One region of the Companilactobacillus alimentarius DSM 20249 genome, then DNA from elsewhere that is predicted to be linked to it. Evidence: riboswitches for the same ligand, from Rfam matches in the RefSeq annotation. Region 1 holds a riboswitch; the other holds the start of a gene.
What was found. A riboswitch is a leader RNA that binds a small molecule or an ion and turns the genes downstream of it on or off. The one in region 1 is predicted to bind lysine.

Region 1 (12,026 bases):
AACCTTATTTGGCTTAATTCCTTTGTCGAATTCAAATTGATTTGTGTCATGACCATTCCGCCAGGGTTGTAAACGGAAATATTTTTAGTAGGATCAAATTTGTCAGAGTGTAACATGGCGAATAAAAGGCTAGTGGCAGACATTCCTGTACCACAGGCATTGGTAAAACCGACACCACGTTCAAATGTCTGAACGAACAATTTATTAGTATCAAGGATTTTACAAAAGCTAACATTAACTCCTTCAGGGAAGTAGTCATTAGAAGCGTTTAATTTGCTTCCTAAGGCTTTTAAATCTTCTTGATTAATCTCTGGTACAAAACTGATCAAGTGTGGATTAGGCACTGCTACAGCCGAAAATTTTGTGTTAGAAATAAATTCATCAACGGGTTCATCAATCATTTCGTCTAATCCATGATAAGAGAAAGAAAGATCATTTTTATTAAAAGAAATTGGTGAGATCTCAACACTAAATGCAGGTACGTTTTCGTAAAAATCTGAAGCCCGTTTAACATGTAAATTTGATTCTTCTGTCTCAACTTGAAATTCATTTAACTGATATTTTTCAGATAAGTAACGACTGACTGTCCGCAAGCCATTCCCACACATTTTGGCTTCACTTCCATCAGCGTTTATTACACGCATTTTACCCAAACAATTTTCGCTAGTTTCAACGACTAATAGACCATCGGCACCATTTAGAATATTTTGACATAAATTAACAGCTAAATTTTTTAATTCAGTATCATTTAGCGGCTGTTCTAAGATTGTTTGGTCAAGAATGAAAAATTTGTTTTCTGAACCATGAACTTTTAATATTTTAACCATTTATTGTTACCTCACTTATTCAAAAAATGTTTTATAAATTTGCCGAACGGCGTTATCAGCGTCTGCAACTTGAGTTCCAATCATAATAGAAATTCTTGAAGCGCCTTGGTTGATCATATGAATTGCAATATTGTTCTGTGTTAAGGAATCAATGACTTTACCAATGGTATTAATATTGTGAGCAATTCCTTCGCCGACAACCATAATAATCGCATAATCATTGATCCATTCTAAGTAATCTGGCTGAAGGGTTTCTTTAACATCGCGACAGAGTTTTTGAATAATATCTTTATCTAATTTACTACGGTCAAAAATAACAGTAAGATCATCAATTCCTGAGGGCATATGTTCATAAGAAATATTGTATTTATAAAAGATTTTCAAAAGTTTTAAAGTGAAACCAACTTCTTTATTTAGCAAATATCTGTGTAGATAAAGTGCTGAAAATCTTTTGGAACATGCAATACCGGTAATTTGATTAGCTGGATCAAAGATAAATTGCTCTGGAACTATCATTGTACCCGCTGCTTCGGGGTTATTGGTATTCTTAACGTTAACGGGAACTTGTCCTTTAACGGCTGGAATAATGGCTTCATCTTGGAAAACAGAGAATCCAGCATACGACAGTTCTCTCATTTCTCGGTAGGACATTTTTTTTATGGCTTGAGGATGTTTGACAATCTTGTTATTAGCGACATAAATGGCATCTACGTCTGTGAAATTTTCATATAAATCAGCATTAAGTCCACGACTGAGAATAGCGCCGGTAATGTCGGAACCGCCACGAGAAAAAGTATAGATTGAACCGTTCTTGCTATAACCGAAGAACCCAGGAAAAACTACACGAGAGTCCTTTGGCAATGATAATTTGCTTAAATTAAAATAAGTTTCAGGTGAAATGTCAGCATCATTTGGCTGTCCATGAACAACTATTCCAGCAATTTTAGGATCGATGAAAACCGATTTAATACCTTGAGCATTTAAAACATTGTTTAATAAAATGGCATTCAAATATTCACCATGAGCTTTGAAAGCTGCTAGAAGATGATCATTATCTGAAAACCTATCATGAGATAATTTGATTAATTTATCTTTGATAAGTTTCAAAGTTGAATCGGTAAGTTTAAAATAATCAACGATTTCTTGGTATCTGTCAGTAATTCTTTGAATTATTTCCTGAGTATCGCTTTGATTCATAACTATTTGTGCATATTGAATCAGTAAATCAGTTACTTTAGTATCATTTGGAAATCTTTTACCAGGAGCTGAGGTAACGATGACTTTCCTTTCTAAATCGTCATTAATAATTTTAATAACTTTTTCAAATTGTTCGCCAGTGGCAAGGGAACTACCACCAAATTTGATGACTTTCATAAAATACACCCCTAAAAATTAAATAGTTTTTAATGATGAGTGTATCATTTTTGTTTGTTATGACAAGAAAAAAGTGAATAAAGTTAGAAAAAATGAAATATTTCTAATATTACTTGACGAATAATGAGTGTTGTTATAATCTTAATATCAATAAAAGAGGTCGCAATTGACATTAGTAAATGAGGGAGCTTCTGTAAGAGCTTTGAACTTATTGAAAGGGAAAATTGCCGAAGTGTTGGATGTTGCAGTGTCTAATGAACTGGGGCGTATTAATAAGATGATACGAACTGTCGTGGTAAATAACCACGTTGCGCTTATGACAAATTTCTGTGGATCAATTCTGAGATCTCTTTGTTGTTAAGCAAAGAGATCTTTTTTTATTTGATAAAGGAGTTTTGAAAATGATTATTAATGATTTAACTAGTAAAGACAACCATTTGATGATTGGTGGCGTAGATAGCGTTGATTTGGTTGAGAAGTATGGCACTCCACTATATGTATTTGATGTAGCGATGATTCGAAATCAAATAAAAAAATTCAAATCAGCCTTTCAAAAAGAAAACTTAAATTATCAAATTAGTTATGCTAGCAAAGCTTTTGCAATCAAGGCTATTTATCAAGTTATGAAACAAGAAGATGTTCACGTAGATGTTGTTTCAGGTGGAGAATTATATACAGCACTGCAAGCTGGTTTTCCCAGTGAAAAAATTAGCTTTCACGGCAATAACAAATCGCGAGCAGAATTATTAATGGCCGTGAAAAATCAAGTAGGGTTGATTATTCTCGATAACTTTCACGAAATTGCATTACTATCTCAGATTTTAAAAGATACTGATCAGAATATAAAAGTAATGTTGCGATTGACCCCTGGTATTTCAGCACATACACATAAATATGATCAAACAGGGCAAACTGATAGTAAATTTGGATTTGATGTAAATTCAGATCAGGCCAAACAGGCAATGCAATTGGTACTTAGCGATCCGCATATGGAATTATTAGGGATTCATGCTCATATTGGTTCACAGATTTTTGGTACACAGGGCTTTAAATTATTAGCTAAAAAAATGGTGGATATTTCTAAACAGTTTCAAGCTGATTTCAATTATTGGCCTAAGGTTATTAACCTAGGTGGTGGATTTGGAATTAGTTATAACGATAATGATGATCCGATTGCAGCTAAAACTTTTATTTCTGAAATTGCCGCAGAATTAAAAAAAGCTTGTCAGGATCGAAGTATTCCTGAAATTTGGATTGAACCAGGGCGTTCAATTGTTGGTCCAGCAGGATATACACTTTATAAGATTGGTTCAAGAAAAGATATTCCCAATTTGAAATCTTATGTTTCAGTCGATGGCGGTATGGGAGACAATATCAGACCTGCCTTGTATCAAGCCAAATATGAAGCGGTTGTTGCTAATAAAATGAATCAAGAAAATGTTGAAACGGTTCATATTGCTGGTAAGTATTGTGAGTCAGGAGATATTTTGATTGACTCCCAGGCTATTCCAAAGACTAGTCCAGGAGATATTTTGGCAGTACTTGATACTGGTGCTTATGGTTATTCGATGGCTATGAACTATAATCGTAATCCCAGACCAGCAGTAGTATTTGTGGAGAATGGTCAAGATAAATTAGTAGTTAAACGTGAAACATATGAGGATTTAATTAGTTTAGATCTGGATTATTAAGGAGAAAATTATGTCGAAGATGAATGCAGAAGAAATTATTAATTATATAGGAAACTCTAAGAAAACAACTCCGGTTAAAGTTTATTTACAAGCAGATATTCAAAAAGTTGATTTTCCTAAGGAAGTAAATGTTTTTAAAAGTGATGAATTAGCAATTATTATTGGTGATTATCAAGTTATCCAACCAATTTTGCAAGCTAATAACTTAACCAATTATTATGTAGAGACACAAGCTCAAAACTCAGCTGTTCCTATGTTGGATATCAACCACATCAATGCTCGAATTGAACCGGGTGCTATTATTCGTGATCAAGTCGAAATTGGCAATAACGCCGTTATAATGATGGGCGCTATTATCAATATCGGAGCTGAAATTGGCGATAAATCAATGATCGATATGGGCGCTGTTTTAGGCGGTCGTGCTATTGTCGGAAAGAATTCTCATATTGGTGCTGGAGCAGTTTTAGCTGGAGTGATTGAACCTGCATCTGCTCAACCAGTAAGAATTGGCGATAACGTAATTGTAGGTGCTAATGCGGTTGTCTTAGAAGGCATTCAGGTCGGTAATGGCGCCGTCATTGGCGCTGGTGCTGTCGTAACTAAAGATGTGGCTGAAAATAGTGTCGTAGCTGGGGTACCCGCCAAAGTTTTGAAAATCAAGGATCAAAAGACGACTGATAAAACCCAAATCGAAAGTAATTTAAGGAAGCTATAGGGATGACACTAACTAATAATGAATTAATTAAAATTCGACGTCACTTACATACGATTCCCGAATTAGCTTTGAATGAATATCAAACTCAAGCTTATTTGAAGCAAGTGATTAATAGGTTTCCCCAAACCAATTTGGAAATTAAAGAGCTACCAGAATTACCAACTGCTCTGTTGGTGTTGGTTAAAGGGAAAGAACCTTCAAGAAATATCGGTTATCGTTGTGATATGGATGCTTTGCCAGTAGATGAGGTCAATCATTTAAGTTATGCATCTAAAAATCCTCATGTTATGCATGCTTGTGGTCACGATATCCATATGACAGTTGCTTTGGGTATTCTTAATTATTTCAGTGTCAATCAACCAAAAGACAATTTAGTTTTTTTCTTTCAACCAGCAGAAGAAAGTCAAAGCGGTGGAAAGATTGCTTATGATTCGAATGCCTTTCAGGGAAAGTTTAAAGTCGATGAATTTTATGGACTCCATGATAACTCACAATTAAAAGCAGGCGTTATAGGATGTCGTAACGGTACTTTGTTTGCTGGGACTACGGAGGTTAATGTCACTGTTAAAGGTAAGAGTGGACATGCAGCTTATCCACACTTGGCAAATGATGCAATAGTAATTGCAGCTAATTTTGTTAATCAGGTCCAAACAGTGGTCTCTCGTAGCATTGATCCAACTAAATGTGGAGTAATTACCTTCGGTAAGTTTGAGGCGGGCGTCATTCGTAACGTTATAGCTGGTCAGGCTCGATTGGAAGGGACGATTCGAGGTCTCACACAAACAATGATTGAATTTATTCGACAGAGAGTTCTAGAGATTGCTGATGGCTTAGAGAAATCTTTTGGCTGTCGAATCGAAGTGGAGTATAACCAAGGCGGCTACTTCCCAGTTGAAAATAATCCTAAATTAACTAAGAATTTTATTGATTACATGAAAAATAATTCTCAGGTAGATTTTCAAGAAACAACTCCCAAAATGACAGGAGAGGATTTTGGGTATTTACTTAATAAAATTCCGGGAACAATGTTTTGGTTAGGTGTCGAAAGTCCTGGAGCTTTGCATTCAGCAGATTTTTTACCGAATGAAGGGGCTATTCAAAAGGGCATTAACGCTATGGTTGGTTTTTTAAATTATCGGATGAATTTGGAGGGAAACTAATGCTTAAAAATGTTGATTTAATGACGGCAATAATAACGCCATTTGATGAGAATCAAGAAATTGATTTTAAAGCTTTGAAAAAATTAACAGAACATCTTTTAGAGACTGGTTCAAAGGGATTTGTTATCGGCGGAACGACTGGTGAAACTCCGACGTTAACGGAAGATGAGAAATTGACTCTATATCGTAAATTTGTTGAAATCGTTGCAGGGCGTGTTCCTATAATTGCTGGTGCCGGCAGCAATAATACTCAGCAAACAATTGATTTTATTAATAAACTGTCACAGATCAATGGAATTGATATGGCTTTAGTGGTTGTACCTTACTATAACAAGCCCAATCAACGAGGGATGATAAATCACTTTGAGGCAGTTGCAAAAAATTCACCTTTGCCAATTATGATTTACAATATTCCTGGTCGGACAGGTGTCTTAATGGCTAAAGAGACTGTTGTTAAATTAGCTCAGAATAAAAATATTCAAGGCATTAAACAGTGCAATACGATGGAAGATTTGGAATATATCGTTGAACACACGGATGATGATTTCAATGTATATAGTGGCGAAGATGCACAAGCTTTATTTGCAAAGATTATTGGTGCTAATGGTGTCGTTTCAGTGGCTTCACACATTTATGGAACGGAATTGACGAGGATGTACCAATCTTTGGATAGTGGAAATTATCAATTGGCAGGAAAAATTCAACGTCAATTAACACCAAAGATGAATGCCTTATTCATGTATCCATCACCTTCCCCAACCAAAGCTGCTTTGAATAAATTGGGTTATCAAGTAGGTGGCTGTCGTTTACCGATTGCTACGTTGAATAATGATGAGAAAAAGGTTCTTTTTAAAAAACTAGATTTATAGGAGTTTTTAAATGATAAATGTTATAGTTTCTGGTTTTAATGGCTCAATGGGTCAAAAAGCTGTCAAGATGGTCAATGAAAGCACCGATATGCAATTGGTTGCTGGATTTAATCCAGTGGTTAAGGATTTGAATCCGGAGAATTATGGTCTGAATAAGAATGTAAAGATTTTTAATCAAGTATCTAAGATTGATACAAAAGCCGATGTTTGGATCGATTTTTCTATTCCAAGTGCTGTCTTCGACAATACTAAATTTGCGATTGGAAAGGGAATCAGACCGGTAATCGGAACTAGCGGGATGTCCGAAGATCAAACAGCTGAATTGAAAAAAATGGCTGATGCGAAGGGATTGGGTGGAATTATTGCTTCAAACTTTGGCCTTTCAGCTGTTTTGATGATGAAATTTGCCCAAGTAGCAGCAAAATATTTTGACGAATCAGAGATAGTCGAAAAGCATCACGAAGATAAAATTGATGCTCCTTCTGGGACGGCCTTGAACACGGCAAGATTGATCTATCAAGCACGTGGACATGAACAAATTCCACATAGCAATAATGATCCAATGCATACTCGTGGCGGCGACTATCATGGAATTAAGATTCACGCGTTACGATTACCTGGATTCGTAGCTGATGAAGAGGTTATTTTTGGTGGTGTTGGAGAAACTTTGACCATATCGCAAAGTACAACTGATCGGGAGTCGTTTATGACAGGAGTTAAATTGGCAATTCATGAAATTATGTCAATTGATCACTTAGTGATTGGATTAGAACAAATTATTTAGAAATAATTATATTTAAATTAATTAAATAAGCCTAATTTGTTATAAAATTAGATTATTATAATTTAAGGAGTGTCACAAAATGCCAGAATTAGATTCAACCGTAAAAAATGTTGTAAATAAAACGATTGATCCCATGGGAATTTCTCAAATTAGAGTATTTGCTGAAAAATTTGCTAAGATTTCCGGATTAATTAAATTAACGCTTGGCGAACCCGATTTCAATGTTCCTGAGCATGTCAAAATGGCAGCAATTGAAAGCATTAAGGAAAATGATTCTCATTATTCTGCTCAAAAAGGAATACTTGGTTTAAGAGAAGCCATCTCAAATTATTTAAATAAACAATTTGAGATTCAGTATGATCCCGAAACTGAAATAGTTGTGACAATCGGTGCGACTGAAGCTATCTATGATTCATTGGCAGCTATTATTAACCCTGGAGATAAGGTTTTGATACCAACGCCTACTTTTGCGCTTTATATTCCAATTGTAAAAATACTTGGTGGTATTCCAGTTCAGATCAATACGACTGAAGACGGTTTTCAATTGACTGGTAAAAAGCTAGCTCAAGTGATTGAAAAAGAAGGGGCAGATAAAGTTAAAGCATTAATGCTTAACTTTCCCGGTAATCCAACTGGTTTCGTTTACTCAAAGAACCAATTGCAAGAGATTGTTGACGTAGTAAAAGACAAAAATATGTTTGTCGTTTCTGATGAGATCTATGCTGAATTGACATATGGTAGAAAACATATTTCTCTAGCAAAGCTTTTGCCTGGTAAAACAATTCTAATCAATGGTTTATCTAAGTCACATGCAATGACAGGCTATCGAATTGGTTATATTGCCGCTCCAAAAGATTTCGTAACTAATGCTGCTAAGATGCATGCTTTTGTCGTTACGGCACCTTCCAATCCAGCCCAATATGCAGCTAAAGAAGCCTTGACGAATGGAATAGATGATCCAATTGCAATGCGTAAAATTTATCAAGAACGACGTGATTATATTGTTGACCAACTAAATGACATTGGCTATCCAACGCTTTTGCCAGAGGGAGCTTTTTATACTTTCTCAGAAATTCCAGCAGAATTTAATTTAACGGCAATTGAGTTTGCCAATAAATTAGCAGAAGAAGGAAAAGTTGGTGTCACTCCTGGAGTTGCTTTCGGTGAAGGTGGCGAAGGACATTTTAGAATGTCTTATGCTTCGTCAATGGATGATATTAAAGAAGCTATGAAACGGTTACGGATTTTTACAGAGAATTTAAAAAATTGATTTAAGGGATGAAGATTTATGAGTGATGGATATACAGTAGCAATTTTAGGTGCCACAGGTGCCGTAGGTACACGTTTGATTCAACAATTAGAGCAGTCAACTATTCCAGTAAGTAAGGTGAAATTGTTAGCATCAGTTCGTTCAGCTGGTAAGAAGTTACAGTTTAAGGGACAAGATATAACCGTTGAAGAAGCTAAGCCAGACTCATTTACAGGCGTTGATATTGTGTTGGCTTCTGCAGGAGGGGCAGTTTCTAAGAAATTATTACCCGAAGCAGTTAAGCGTGGGGCAGTTTGTGTTGACAATACAAGTGCCTTTAGAATGGAAGAGAACGTTCCGTTGGTAGTTCCTGAAGTAAACGAAAAAGCACTTTATAATCATCATGGTATAATTGCCAATCCTAATTGTTCAACCATTCAAATGATGGTCGCTTTAGAGCCAATTAGAAAGACTTTTGGCTTGAAGCAGATCATTGTTTCAACTTATCAAGCCGCAAGTGGTGCTGGTCAAAGTGCTTTAGATGAATTGTATACTCAAGCACAGGAGTATCTCGATGGCAAAGATATGAAAGCCAATATTTTCCCTACCAAGGGTGATAAAGAACATTATCCATTAGCCTTCAATCTTTTGCCACAGATTGATGTTTTGGAAGATAATTTGTACTCTCATGAAGAGTGGAAAATGATTCATGAGACTAAGAAAATAATGCTTGGAGATATGAATTCTTCTGAAATCAAAGTTACTGCCACTTGTGTCAGAGTTCCAGTGCCAATCAGTCATGGCGAATCAATCTATATCGAGGTTGAAGATCAATCAGCCACTGTTGAGCAAATTCAAGAATTGATCAGACAAGCTCCAGGCGCTGTTTTGCAAGATGATCCTAAGCATCAAGTATATCCCCAACCAATCAATGCTGTTGGGAAGCGTGATACTTTTGTAGGAAGAATTCGTCCTGATTTGGAAAATAAAGGAGCTTTTAATATGTGGGTTGTATCTGATAACTTACTCAAAGGTGCAGCTTGGAATACTGTTCAGATTGCTGAAAGATTAGTCGCTGATGACCTAGTTCATGTGAAATAATTGAATTGGAATGTAGATTTTAATCTGCGTTCCATTTTTTTTTGAAGATTTCTGTTAAAATATTCAAAGACAATTAATTTCAGGGTGAGAAAAAAATGAAGCGAATAACGAATATCTTTAATGAAGGTGTTTTGGATCTTCTGGCTAATGCCGGAGTTGCAATACCGTATTTTTTTTGTTTGACTTTGTATAACCAAAATAAAAATGTTTTTGTTTATGCGTTGCCCTTTTTAATGCTTTATACATTTAGAGCTTTAGGAATGCTTTTAACAACGTTTATAACATTGCCGGCTTCGACAATGTTGGCAATGTCCAGTCTATTTGGCGTTATAGGGTCGTTATGCATATTAGGAGCAAGTAATCCAATTTTAGGAATAATAGGTGGTATTCTTTTGGGACTGGCTTCGAGTTGGATTTGGCCGTATTATTTAACGGTTAGATCTCGTGGAAAAATGGATAAAGAGTTTAAATTCAATCAAATGCATACTTTGTCAGTTGCCTTAACTTTGATTATTTTAATAATTGTTCAATTAATTGCTACTAAGACGCAGATGACAAGTATATCCTTTATCTTTTTAGCTTTTCTGTTTTTTGCAAGTATGGTCGGTGGGATGAATATTACACACCGTTTGACTTTCTATCAAGGAATCGAAACTAAGCAAAAATTTCGGGTCAACTCTTTATTCAGTTTGATTGTTTTAGCCAGTTTAGTGATGTTGATCTTTATTATTCGCTACTCTAGATTAAAAGAAGTATCACACTCTTTTGATTTACTAATTAGTATCATAGCGATAATATTATTTCTGTTCTTGGCTTATTATCAAATTGATATTCATAAGAAGATTTTTCCAGTTAGCTTGGTAGCGATTAATCGTGGAGTTGTAATGAATTTTGTGATGCTCTACGCAGTTTTTGATAGTACAGTTCGTTTTGGATTTAATTCTTTGATGTTGATTTATGCAATTTATCTGATAGGTTTTGAATTAGGACCAATGATTTTAAAGAAGCATCAAGCGTTAAGGTATCCGTTACTACTGTTAGGATTAATTTTGACCTTGGTGAACTTCACATACTTTATAGGACTATTTCTCTGCGCTATATTTGTGGGTACAGATAATCGTATTTTAAATGATGCTTTGTATAACAATACTAATTTAGATTCAGAGAGGGCTTTTTTAATAAAGTATCAATTGTCTTGTATCGGAAATGTTTCACAGCAATTAGTATATATGACAACGATTTACTTTATAAGTTTCTTTACTAAAATAAATGCTTTGGGCTTTTTTAATAGCCAAGCAACTGGGGGACCAACTAATACAGTTCTCTATAGTGTCCATATATTTATCACAATAATTGTTTTTATTTATGCAGCTGTTACGTTTTACTTTGCACGGGAAAAAGAATAACTGTATCGTTATGAATTAAATTTGTGGTCCATCAACTTTGATGGGCTTTTTTGTTACATTAATATAACGATGATGTGATTTGTTTATCAAATGATAAGTCAAAAAATGAATTGATAATTAAATGAGAATGATTCTATATTGTGTCTGAAAGCGCTTCTATTATTCACTGGAACAATGTATAATTTTTAATAAATAGAGGATATTCTGTGGAAGGACGTGATTTCTTGAATTCTGACAAGATCAAATTATATGGAACTTTGGCGATAGGATTTATTGCGGCTGTCTTAGAATTTCTATTCCGTTTGCCAAACTATGCTCAACTACTTATTAGTGTTTTAGGATTGTTGTTAGCTTTGATTATGTTTGTCGACATGATCAAAGTTTTGAAATCGGGGAACTTCGGTATCGATCTTTTGGCTATTACAGCGATAGTTGCTACGATTGTTTTAGGTCAATATTGGGCAGGCTGGATTGTCTTACTTATGCTCACAGGAGGAGATACTCTAGAGGAGTTTGCGGCTAATAAAGCTAAAAGTGAATTGAAGTCGCTTTTGGATAACACGCCATCTAAGGCTCATTTGATTACTGCTAAAGGGATTGAAGATAGAGATATTGATGAAATAAGAGTGGGAGATTCCTTATTGATTCGTCCTAAAGAACAAGTTCCTGTCGATGGGATTGTTTTTGAAGGCACTTCAGAAATTGACGAGTCGTCATTAACTGGTGAATCGGCACCTGTAACGGTTCAAAAGGGAACTTACGTTATGTCAGGATCAATCAATGGCGACAATCCTTTTAAAATTAAAGCTGAAAAGATTGCAGCTGATTCAGAGTATCAAGCAATTGTGAA
Region 2 (12,026 bases), 300 kb from region 1:
TTCCAATAGAAATGGCAAGAAGAGTCGTGGTAGATCATTCTTTAAAAATAAGGATTCTAATAAGACAACGAGATCAGGTAATACGAGATCTTCACGTCATAAGAAGTAATTTAATAAAAGCATAACAAAATACCTGTACTAATTGAGATTTATCAATAAAGTGCAACACAAAAGTTAGACAAAATTGAATATTGTTAAGCTGATAAGGCATGTTCCCTGTATTCGCGGGGAGTCATGCCTTTTGTTTTTCTTGAGATGCGTCGATTGTTAAACCAATCGACGTACTCCTTAGAAAGTTTCCTAAATTCTTTCATATCTTTACAAGGTGGAAATCCATTGAGACATTCTGTTTTGAATAGATGAAAGAAACTTTCGATTGGCGCATTGTCGAGACAATTTCCTTTGCGAGACATGCTCTGTATAAATCCATCTTCAGAAAGCCTATCAGTATAATAATTTAGTTGATAATGCCAGCCTTGATCTGAATGTATCACTGGGTTGCTTCCTTTAGGTATAACTGTCGTTAATTCATTTAATGTATCCATAATTAATTTACTATTGGGACTATTACTTACTTGGAACGCTAGAACTTCTTTGCTTGCCTCGTCGGTAATTGCGGAAACATAAGCCCATTCGTTATCCCTTAAACGAACTTGTGTGACATCTGTATGCAGGACTTTAAAGGGCTCAGTTTCATTAAACTGTTGATGTAAAATGTTGTGTGCGACCTTTCCAACAGTTCCTTTATATGAGGAATACTTTCCATTTTTATGACGATTATAAAGATTTACTTGAACATTTAACTCATTCATCAAGCGACGAGCTACGGCATCTGCTATGTGAACATCTAGTTTAATTAATCCTTCTTGTACGCGACGATAACCGTAGGTTAGGCGTCCACGACATTTTCCACTTTCAGTAATTTTTAATATTTCAGTTTTTATATCTTTGTACTTATCTACATGATTTTTGATACGTTTACGCTCATCATGGTAAGTGGCCTTTTTAAGTCCAATGGCCTTAAGAATATCGCCTATCTTATACCGTTCTGCTTTTGGAAGAGACTCTTGTTCTACCCTGATCTGATCAACTATTTGTGTTTTTTTGCGTCCTTTGAAGTTCCGAACAGGGTCATTGATTTTTTTAAAATATCATTCTCCAACTTTGTGTCATATAATTCTTGATTCTTCTTTGCGAGTTCCTCGCGAAGTTGATCTAATTCATTCTTGTTTATTAAATGACGTAATTTCTTTTTATCATTTTTCACTTTGGATTTTCTGCCTTTCGGATGAGACTTCAAGGCTTCTATGCCATGTTTATTGAATGCCGTTCTCCAGGAACTAATCTGACACTTGTTAACATCAAATCTGGCGGATACTTCAGCTAAAGTTTCATCATGAGTTTGATAGTAGTTTATCACATCAATTTTAAATTCAGCTGAAAAGCTTCGTTTAGTTTTTTTTCGCTTAAGCGAGTCTACGCCGCTTAAGCGATATTTTTGAATCCAGAAACTGACTTGCCGTTTAGGTAAATTATGTTTCTCTGAGAGACTTTGCATGCTGGTTCCACCTTGGAGGTATTCACCAACAACTTCTGCCTTTAATTTTGAACTGTATTTAACCATATAAAAAGCGCTCCATAACTGTTAGATTTCTTGTCTAACAATTATGAAGCACTTTATCAATTAGTACAGGTATTTTAGTGTGGTCAAAACTATGAATTATAAAAAATAAACTCTAACTTAGCCCAGAGCAAAAATTGAAATCGGCTCAGCCGAGAAATTCTTCTTGATTGGCGGTTTTTGCCAATTTAGAAGAAGGCTCGATTTGGAAACAATTTTTGATTTGTAAAATTGGTTTCAAACGATGCCCTCAGCGTTCCAGCCGAATTTCAATTTTTGCGGAGGGCGGGAACAATTAACCAAAACTTTAAAGTGCACGTTTTTTCTTATTGCTGTCAATCTTACTCTTCAATTTCTTGACGTAAACTTGATTCAATTGAATCAACAGCCAAATGTAATCCGGTCTGGTTGAAGAAATATCCCAAGAAATTACTTTCAAATCTTTTGGATATTTCTTCTTCTCGATGTCTAATGGTAAAACATCAAGTGAAGTTATCAAGACATCAACGTCTTCGTAGACATCGCTTGGAACGATTTCGACGAATTTTAAAGTTCTGATGTTTCTTAAGACGACTTCAGCTGCTTGGTTTCCAGGATCAATCAAAACTTTAACCTTGATAATATCTGAGGCACGAATGGTTGAAATATAACTAGGAAGGACTTGATAAAGGTTCTTGGAGATTAATTCTGCCGCATTGTAAATCCCGAGATATTCTTTTTGATCGACATTTGAGAAGAAGGTATAAATATCTTTGTATAAGTCAGTATATGAGGCTTGATTGCCTTCGGCATACATCGAATCTAGGTGCATGATTGAATAAGGTGCCATGATGTAATAAAAGACAATATCTCTTGTCACGTATAAAGTGCTTCATAATTGTTAGACAAGAAATCTAACAGTTATGGAGCGCTTTTTATATGGTTAAATACAGTTCAAAATTAAAGGCAGAAGTTGTTGGTGAATACCTCCAAGGTGGAACCAGCATGCAAAGTCTCTCAGAGAAACATAATTTACCTAAACGGCAAGTCAGTTTCTGGATTCAAAAATATCGCTTAAGCGGCGTAGACTCGCTTAAGCGAAAAAAACTAAACGAAGCTTTTCAGCTGAATTTAAAATTGATGTGATAAACTACTATCAAACTCATGATGAAACTTTAGCTGAAGTATCCGCCAGATTTGATGTTAACAAGTGTCAGATTAGTTCCTGGAGAACGGCATTCAATAAACATGGCATAGAAGCCTTGAAGTCTCATCCGAAAGGCAGAAAATCCAAAGTGAAAAATGATAAAAAGAAATTACGTCATTTAATAAACAAGAATGAATTAGATCAACTTCGCGAGGAACTCGCAAAGAAGAATCAAGAATTATATGACACAAAGTTGGAGAATGATATTTTAAAAAAATCAATGACCCTGTTCGGAACTTCAAAGGACGCAAAAAAACACAAATAGTTGATCAGATCAGGGTAGAACAAGAGTCTCTTCCAAAAGCAGAACGGTATAAGATAGGCGATATTCTTAAGGCCATTGGACTTAAAAAGGCCACTTACCATGATGAGCGTAAACGTATCAAAAATCATGTAGATAAGTACAAAGATATAAAAACTGAAATATTAAAAATTACTGAAAGTGGAAAATGTCGTGGACGCCTAACCTACGGTTATCGTCGCGTACAAGAAGGATTAATTAAACTAGATATTCACATAGCAGATGCCGTAGCTCGTCGCTTGATGAATGAGTTAAATGTTCAAGTAAATCTTTATAATCGTCATAAAAATGGAAAGTATTCCTCATATAAAGGAACTGTTGGAAAGGTCGCACACAACATTTTACATCAACAGTTTAATGAAACTGAGCCCTTTAAAGTCCTGCATACAGATGTCACACAAGTTCGTTTAAGGGATAACGAATGGGCTTATGTTTCCGCAATTACCGACGAGGCAAGCAAAGAAGTTCTAGCGTTCCAAGTAAGTAATAGTCCCAATAGTAAATTAATTATGGATACATTAAATGAATTAACGACAGTTATACCTAAAGGAAGCAACCCAGTGATACATTCAGATCAAGGCTGGCATTATCAACTAAATTATTATACTGATAGGCTTTCTGAAGATGGATTTATACAGAGCATGTCTCGCAAAGGAAATTGTCTCGACAATGCGCCAATCGAAAGTTTCTTTCATCTATTCAAAACAGAATGTCTCAATGGATTTCCACCTTGTAAAGATATGAAAGAATTTAGGAAACTTTCTAAGGAGTACGTCGATTGGTTTAACAATCGACGCATCTCAAGAAAAACAAAAGGCATGACTCCCCGCGAATACAGGGAACATGCCTTATCAGCTTAACAATATTCAATTTTGTCTAACTTTTGTGTTGCACTTTACGTAGGTCATGATATGCTTCAACGTTTTTTGATTATGGTAGACGGACATATCATCGTGATAATGTTCCTTTAGAAAATCTATAAAGTGATAAACGAGCGCATAGAACTTCGGATTGATTCTGGCGTTAGCATTGATTGGGCGATCAAATGCTGTATCGCTTGGTTGAAAGGCGGTATTTCTAAAGAGATTGATCAATTTATTCTCATTATTTAAAGCATTTAATGGCACGATAGGATAGTCGTCATGAGTTAAGATATCCTTTCCTAAGGTCTGGTCACTAAAGACGACATCATAATATGGTAATTCTTCGATATAGTTTCGTTTAATTATACGGATTCGAGAAATAGCTAGGAAATACTTCAACTGAAAATGTACGATGGGATTGTCAAAAGTCAATCCGGCTTTTGAAATGATCTGATCAATTGAATTCTCCTGAATCAAGCTAAATGGCCACTCTTGAGCATGGTAGGTATACCAATAGACATAATAAGCCATCCATCGGATATTTTTTTCATTGCCCTTAATTTCTAAGGTAGAATTTGAAATCTTTAATCCAAAGTTCTTGAGAAAAGCTCTGAACTTGGACATTCGACGATTGAGAGTTGACTTACTAGTGAAATGATCACTACTAAAACTCTCAAATGATGGGTTAGCACTGGTCAAGCCATAATTGAAAGCTTGAAAGACTACCGAGTTCTTTACTAAGTATAGGCGGTAAGTATCAACGGAAATCTTACTGAAATCGATCGATTCGATCTTGGTATCACTAGGATCAATTTCCGGAGCGACTTCGGTAAAATCTTCTAACAGTGCTTGGAAAATATTATATGTTTTTTGATACGTAAATTGTAATCTACTACTAATATTACTCAAGTTTACTTCACGAGGTGGCAGCGACTTAATAACAGTTAGCATTCGATACTTCTCTACGTCTTGCTTAACTAAGAAAATTTGCTCCAACATGTTTGTTTCCCCCGGCAATGTTAAATTAGAAAAGATTGGTAAATAATTTAAAAAATATAAGAAACACTACTTGCTACTATCTTAACATTTATTTATAATGTTTTGTAATCAGATAGAGGCGCAATTTTTATTAGTCATGTTTTGGAGTGCAGATAGGGTACATTGAAAAAACATTAAAGGGAAAATTGCCGAAATCATTTTATCCCTACTTGGTAAAGTTGATTGGGCTATTGCTTAAGAGGCAGTAGACTGTCGTATCAGAAAGTAATACTTGTTTTAAGAGCAAGATTACTTTCTAACGTTGAGCTATTGATTAATGGGATGATCGTAATCCTTATTGTCAGTAGTTCCTCTGAGAATAAGGGCTTTTTTTGTGCCCAAAATAAAAGGGGAATGAAAGATGGAAAATAATGATGTGAGTCGATCGTTAAAGACTCGTCATCTATCAATGATTGCGTTGGGTGGTTCGATTGGAACTGGTTTATTTGTTGCCAGTGGTTCTTCAATTTCGACAGCTGGACCGGGAGGAGCTCTGATAGCGTACGTGGCTATCGGTATTATGGTCTATTTCTTGATGACCAGCTTGGGTGAAATGGCTACTTACATGCCTGTTTCAGGTTCATTCGCTACTTATGCAACAAAATTTATTGATCCAGCATTTGGTTTTGCGCTGGGATGGAATTACTGGTTTAATTGGGCCATTACTTTGGCGGTAGATTTATCAACAATCTCGTTGGTGGTTAAGTACTGGTTCCCAAGTTGGACTTCGTGGAAAATTAGTTTAACTTTTATGATTATTTTATTGGTAATTAATTTTATTTCAGTTAGTTCGTTTGGTGAAACTGAATATTGGTTGTCATCAATTAAAGTTTTAGCAGTGATTATCTTCTTGATTGTTGGTGTGTTAAGCATTTTGGGGATTTTGGGTAACCAGAACTTCGTTGGTTTAACTAATTATTCTTATAAGAAAGCACCATTTGTTGGGGGGATACCGGCAATTCTGAGTGTGTTCGTTGTTGCTGGGTTCTCGTTTCAGGGAACTGAATTGATCGGTATTACAGCTGGCGAGTCAGCTACTCCGGAAAAGAGTATTCCCAAGGCTATCAAACAAGTTTTCTGGAGAATTCTGTTATTCTATATCTTATCTATTGCGGTAATTGGGGCATTGATTCCTTACACTAGCCCTAATTTATTGGGATCTGGCGCGGGTGACATTGCTATCAGTCCCTTTACGATCGTCTTTAAAAAGGTGGGAATTCCACTGGCTGCTGGCGTTATGAATGCGGTAATTTTAACATCAGTTATTTCTGCGGCTAATTCTGGTCTTTATGCGGCCAGTCGAATGCTTTGGTCGATGAGTAAGCAGGGAATGGCACCTAAGGCTTTTGCAAAAACTAATGGTCGTGGCGTTCCAGTATTTTCACTACTATTAACGGCTCTAGTGGGGGCAATTGCTTTGTTCACTAGTTTGTACGGTGATTCATTTTATGAGTTATTAGTTGCTGCTAGTGGATTGACTGGTTTTATTGCTTGGTTAGGAATTGCTTTCTCACACTACAGATTTAGAAAAGCATACTTATACAAGGGTTACGATTTAGATGATTTACGTTACAAAGCTAAGTGGTTCCCATTTGGACCAATTTTGGCAATTGTTTTGGGTATTATCATTATCCTAGGTCAAGATGTCCGCTCAATGGTCAATTTTAATATCGGAAGACTTTTGATTAGCTATAGTGGTTTGATTATATTATTTGTTTGTTGGCTGTATTATAAGATTCGTTATAAAACTAAATTCCTGAAATTGGAAGATATTGATGTCAAACATGAACAAAAACATAACCACTATTAGTTGATATTTGGGTCAGTTTAAATTATTATAAGAATTGTATATAACGCTAAGAGAGTGCCTACTCAAAAACCTTTCAGAGAAACGATGGTTGGTGAAAATCGTTAAGGTCTTTATTCCAGCATTCTGGCAACGGGTAATGCCGTTCGGGTTGATCCGATAAAGTCTGAAAGTGTAGTGTACTTTGTGTACGCTGAAACTGGGTGGTACCGCGAATAGTCGATTCGTCCCTTCATTGGGATGAGTCGGCTTTTTTGTATTCTTAGTAAAAAAAGGGAGAAAGCATATGTTAGATATCAAGCTAATCAGAAAAGATCCTGATTGGATCAAGAACAAGTTAGCCTCACGTGGTGTTACGAGTGAAGAAATTGATGAATTAATTGGCTATGACACTAAACGTCGTGAGCTATTAGTTAAGAGTGAAACTTTGAAGGAAAAGAGAAATACTGTTTCTCAAGGTATCGCTACTAAGAAACGCAACAAAGAAGATGCTAGTGACGAAATCGCTGCTATGAAACAAGTCGGAGCTGATATTAAAGAGTTAGACGCTGAACTTGAAGAGACCCAAGGCAAGATGAATTATATCTTGGTTCGTTTACCTAATATTCCTGACGATTCTGTTCCCGTTGGTCCTGATGAAAGTACTAATAAGGAAATCAGAAAAGTCGGAGCTATTCCTAAGGAAGGTTTCAAACCTCGTCATCACTGGGATATTGGGGAAGAATTGGGTATCCTAGATTTTGAGCAAGCTACAAAAGTGGCTGGTAGTCGTTTTGTTTACTATATCGGCATGGGTGCTCGTTTGGAACGTGCGGTTTATAATTTCATGTTAGATCAACATCAAAAGGAAGGTTATACCGAAGTAATTCCTCCATACTTGGTTAACAATGAAGCTATGTTTGGTACAAGCCAATTTCCTAAGTTTACTAAGGATGTTTATACCGTTACAGTCGATGAAAATCCTTTGACATTGATTCCAACTGCTGAAGTTCCCTTGACAAACTACTTTGCTGGTAAGATTTTGGACGAAAAGGATTTGCCTAAGTATGTAACGGCTCTAACACCATGTTTCCGTTCTGAAGCAGGTTCTGCTGGACGTGATACTCGTGGTTTGATTAGAATGCATCAATTCAACAAAGTTGAAATGGTAAAGATTGCTAAACCAGAGGAATCATACAACGAATTGGAAAAGTTGACAGCTAATGCTGAAAACATTTTGAAACAATTGGGCCTTCCATATCACGTAATCGTATTATCAAGTGGGGATGCTAGTTTCAGTTCCGCTAAGACTTATGATCTTGAAGTATGGATGCCTGCTCAAGACAAGTATCGTGAAGTTTCAAGTTGTTCTAACTGTCTTGATTTCCAAGCTCGTCGTGCTCATATCCGTTATCGTGACGCTAATGGCAAGACAAAATTAGCTCATACTTTGAATGGTTCAGGACTTGCTGCTGGTCGTACTGTTGCTGCTATTCTTGAAAATTATCAAAATGAAGATGGTTCTGTAACGATTCCCGATGTTTTAGTACCATACATGGGTGGAGTAACAAAAATTACTAAAGAAAATGCTAAATAAGTATTGACTCAATCCGTATAGATTGATAAAATTTAATAGTTCTGTTAAAGAGCTATTGAATTATTCCGGATTAGCTCAGTTGGTAGAGCATCTGACTGTTAATCAGGGTGTCGTCAGTTCGAGTCTGACATCCGGAGTTATAAATACTTAGGAAATCCTAGGTGTCTTCAATAAATTACATCTAGTTCATAGAATTAGGTGTATTTTTTTATAGGATTTCTTTTTTGCCGTGTTAGCTCAGTTGGTAGAGCATCGGTATCGTAAACCGGCGGTCACAGGTTCGACTCCTGCACACGGCATAATAAGTGCATTAGAGAATTTTAGTAAAAATAATAGAGTCCTGAAATGTTGTTAAGTCAGCATTTGGGGGCTCTATTTTTGTTTTATGAAAATCTGAGTTAGAATTTTAAATTTTCCTGATCAGAAGAGACTACTTCAAATTTAAGAAATAGCAAAGTTCTTCTCAAAATCTTCTTTATCATCAAAAGAAATCACATTTATATTATGTTGAATTAAATTGTCTTTAAATTGAGTAGATTTTAAATCCATTTCTTTAACTAGAACATTGAAAGAAATATCATTACCCGGATTGTTTTTCCTATATAATTCGGTATCTAACCAAATTCCCATTACCATTTCTGATACATTTTTATTCAGTGATGTATATAATTTTGTCCATTGAGTATCTTTAATTTTTTGGTGGAATACAAAATCCAAATCGTATACTAAATTAGATTTACCTTTTACGGAAAATCCAATATCAAAACTAAATCTTTTTTTATTTTCAGTGATATAATCTAACACATCATCTTTAAACATTCCTCTGGCATTACTTCTAGATCCAAACGCTAAATCTGAAATCTTAATTACACTATCCAATATGTCATTTATTATTTGAGCCACTTCCTGTCGAGAAGCAGTGGTTTTATAAATATCAAAATTATTGCTTAGGGATGCTTTATTGGTGTATAGAATGCTTTGAAGCAGTTTAAATCTAACGGAATTATTTTTTGTTAGATTTGTGCCTCTAGATTCGATATTCCAAATAGTATAGCCTTGATCAGAAACAGTGTATGTTGAATTATGATTTGATGTAATTAATAAAGAAATTTGATCACCAAACGGATCCACAAAAGGGGTATTAAATCTAATTTTATTTCCATCCAGTGGAATAAAATTTGATTGGTTATTAAGTTTTTCTAGCCATTCATTGGCAATTTCTACAGAATCAATCACGTCTGACATCTTAATACCTCCTTTCATGAATTAAATTGATAGAATATTATTTTCTATGAATGATATACTTTTATGATTCTTAACATTAGTATAGTCAAATATTTGTTGTAATGTAGTAAAAAAATCATCACAATCCTTAAAACTATTATGTGGTAGAGGATAGGCTTTATAATGCGTGAATGTATCATGTTTTGCTTTGAACTCTGTCTCGGAGAAAAGCTCCACACGGTGACCGCGGACTTTCCCATCAGAATTGTTATGGAAGCTACTATCTAAGTTTATCCTAACCAATGTGTATCCAGTAGAAGAATCTGCAAAATTCAAATGGATATTATCAATTGCATACATATAATATAATACAAACTGATGTTCGATACCATCTAACTTGCCCGTTATCTTTATCCTACCCTTTGATCCCTCGGTAAGTACATATTTGTTTTTGGAAACTGTTTTCTTCAATATAGATATGAGTTTATGGGCGTCAGCGTCTGTTAAGTCTAAAGATTCCATAATTTCCCCTTAAAGTATTTATACGTGATAAAATATTATTTATGATAACTGTATTGATTTGATGGATTACCATCAGGATTCAATGATCCGTTTTCCATACCTTGTTGTGTTTGCTTTTCACCAAAAGTTTTCATACTATCTGGTGTGCTCTCCAACGCTTGTAGTTGACTCATTCCATTATGCTCCACTTTATAAGCAGCAGGGGATTCACCATATTTATTAACGAATCCAGTTAAAGTATTCTCATCATAAGAAATGCCATTACTTGCTTGTTGCTGAGTATCTTGGTTGTCTTGAATGGGCTGTTGCTGAGGTTGTTGACTAATGTTGGTATTTGAGGTCTGTTGAGATTGGTCAGATACCTGATTTTGGGCTTGTTGATTGGTATTATTCTGTTGAGGATTATTTTGATTAGTTACCTGTTGACTAGTTTTATTAGCATTCTTTTGATTAGATTTTTTAGGAGATTTCTTCTTAGTTGAAGGAGTCTTCTTTTTTTTCTTTTTGACTATTGAGGTAGTCTTGTCCCTTTTATTAGTAGAAGAGCTTGCTGATTTATTTGTTGAGCATGCTGCTAAAGAAAGTGTAGTAGCTATTAGAATTGCTGAAGTAATTATTTTTTTCATCTTGATCCCCCCGTATTTTAAACATATAAATTTCTCCAAAGCTTTAATATTAATAATATTACGTATTGTAGTATAAAAAGACCCCACGAATAATCATATTTAATTTTAATGTATCACAAAATGTAATCCATAATAATTTAATCACTAAAAAATTATGAAGATAAAATAGAGTGATTTTGTTGTTTCTTTACGTTATCCAAATTTTATACAGAAAAAAAGTGTTCACACTGAATGAACACTTTAATGAAAAATAATACTTACCGTTTTAAGTTAAGTTTTATACAATAAATCAATTAATCAATTTGTTTCAAAGCGTTTTGCACAGCTTCTTTGATAGCACGACTGGAAGCGGAGGCACCTGAAATCGTATCGACATCAACGGAATTTTTCTTGACGATTTCTTTAGGTAATTCTTTCACAGCTTTCAAACCGTAATCTTCTGATTCGCTTTGTTTCAAAACTTCAACGTCTTGAATATTTTTATCGTCATCAACGGTTACTCGAACGACGATTTCATTACCCATGCCGGCACTTGACTTACCGATATATTGATTGGCTTGGGTTTCAAAATGTTCTTCGGAAACATCTGAACCTAAACCAGATTCATGAATACTTGCTGATGTTTGGACATCGACTTCTGGTTGAGTGGTCTCTGTTTTGACACTGGCGGCATTTTCACCAGCAATCTTACCGAAAATTAGATTTTCGGCTAAATTACTACCACCGTTATATTGACGTCCCATCAGACTGCCTAATTCACCAGCGGCGTAAAGATGAGGAATTACTTGATCATCATTATCAACAACTTCTGCTTTAGAATTATGCACTGGACCACCTTGTGTATTCAACAATCCTTGTACCATTGCTAAGGCGTAATAGGGACCATCGTCAAAGGCTGTCAAAGTTTTCTCGTCACGGTTAAAAGCGTAATCACGATGTTGATTGGCAAAGTAGTTGAAATCTTTGATGGTCTTAACTAATTTATCGGCGTCGACGTTCATAATTTCAGCTAAACTTGGTAAATCATCAGCTTTCACGACGGCTTTCATAAATTCTGGATAAGGGGCATTCTTGTCATTAATTAATTCGTCATACTTCTTTTGGTCAAAGACTACATAAGGATGGCGTTGTGCGTGTGGGATTCTCCAATTGCCGTGATCTTTGATGTGACCGTGGCGGTGGATCTCGTTTTCATCGAAGTAACGTGTTCCGTCATCGCCAACTACGATCAAACTGCCTTGATGGAAAGCGGGCCAGTCGAA

Region 2: linked by a shared signal. The riboswitch ahead of LA20249_RS06095 (amino acid permease) and the one ahead of lysA (diaminopimelate decarboxylase) in region 1 are both predicted to bind lysine.

Annotation. Positions count from the first base shown of each region.
Region 1 covers NZ_CP018867.1:965,845-977,870, reverse strand. The annotation lists gene dapF (diaminopimelate epimerase) at 1-827, opposite strand, end outside; gene LA20249_RS04740 (aspartate kinase) at 843-2,201, opposite strand; lysine riboswitch at 2,348-2,525, shown strand; gene lysA (diaminopimelate decarboxylase) at 2,603-3,892, shown strand; gene dapD (2,3,4,5-tetrahydropyridine-2,6-dicarboxylate N-acetyltransferase) at 3,903-4,607, shown strand; gene LA20249_RS04720 (N-acetyldiaminopimelate deacetylase) at 4,610-5,767, shown strand; gene dapA (4-hydroxy-tetrahydrodipicolinate synthase) at 5,767-6,636, shown strand; gene dapB (4-hydroxy-tetrahydrodipicolinate reductase) at 6,647-7,420, shown strand; gene LA20249_RS04705 (aminotransferase class I/II-fold pyridoxal phosphate-dependent enzyme) at 7,500-8,690, shown strand; gene LA20249_RS04700 (aspartate-semialdehyde dehydrogenase) at 8,709-9,770, shown strand; gene LA20249_RS04695 (hypothetical protein) at 9,866-11,176, shown strand; gene LA20249_RS04690 (heavy metal translocating P-type ATPase) at 11,383-12,026, shown strand, end outside.
Region 2 covers NZ_CP018867.1:1,263,963-1,275,988, reverse strand. The annotation lists partial or broken gene LA20249_RS12070 (DUF916 domain-containing protein) at 1-109, shown strand, start outside; gene LA20249_RS06125 (IS3 family transposase) at 195-1,082, opposite strand; gene LA20249_RS06120 (helix-turn-helix domain-containing protein) at 1,091-1,624, opposite strand; gene LA20249_RS06115 (hypothetical protein) at 1,929-2,480, opposite strand; gene LA20249_RS11855 (helix-turn-helix domain-containing protein) at 2,540-2,746, shown strand; gene LA20249_RS11850 (helix-turn-helix domain-containing protein) at 2,743-3,072, shown strand; gene LA20249_RS06105 (IS3 family transposase) at 3,024-3,968, shown strand; gene LA20249_RS06100 (helix-turn-helix domain-containing protein) at 3,975-4,970, opposite strand; lysine riboswitch at 5,076-5,287, shown strand; gene LA20249_RS06095 (amino acid permease) at 5,371-6,819, shown strand; gene serS (serine--tRNA ligase) at 7,103-8,392, shown strand; tRNA gene LA20249_RS06085 (tRNA-Asn) at 8,457-8,529, shown strand; tRNA gene LA20249_RS06080 (tRNA-Thr) at 8,619-8,691, shown strand; gene LA20249_RS06075 (DUF1828 domain-containing protein) at 8,834-9,637, opposite strand; gene LA20249_RS06070 (DUF6978 family protein) at 9,659-10,138, opposite strand; gene LA20249_RS06065 (hypothetical protein) at 10,174-10,764, opposite strand; gene LA20249_RS06060 (FAD-binding protein) at 11,058-12,026, opposite strand, start outside.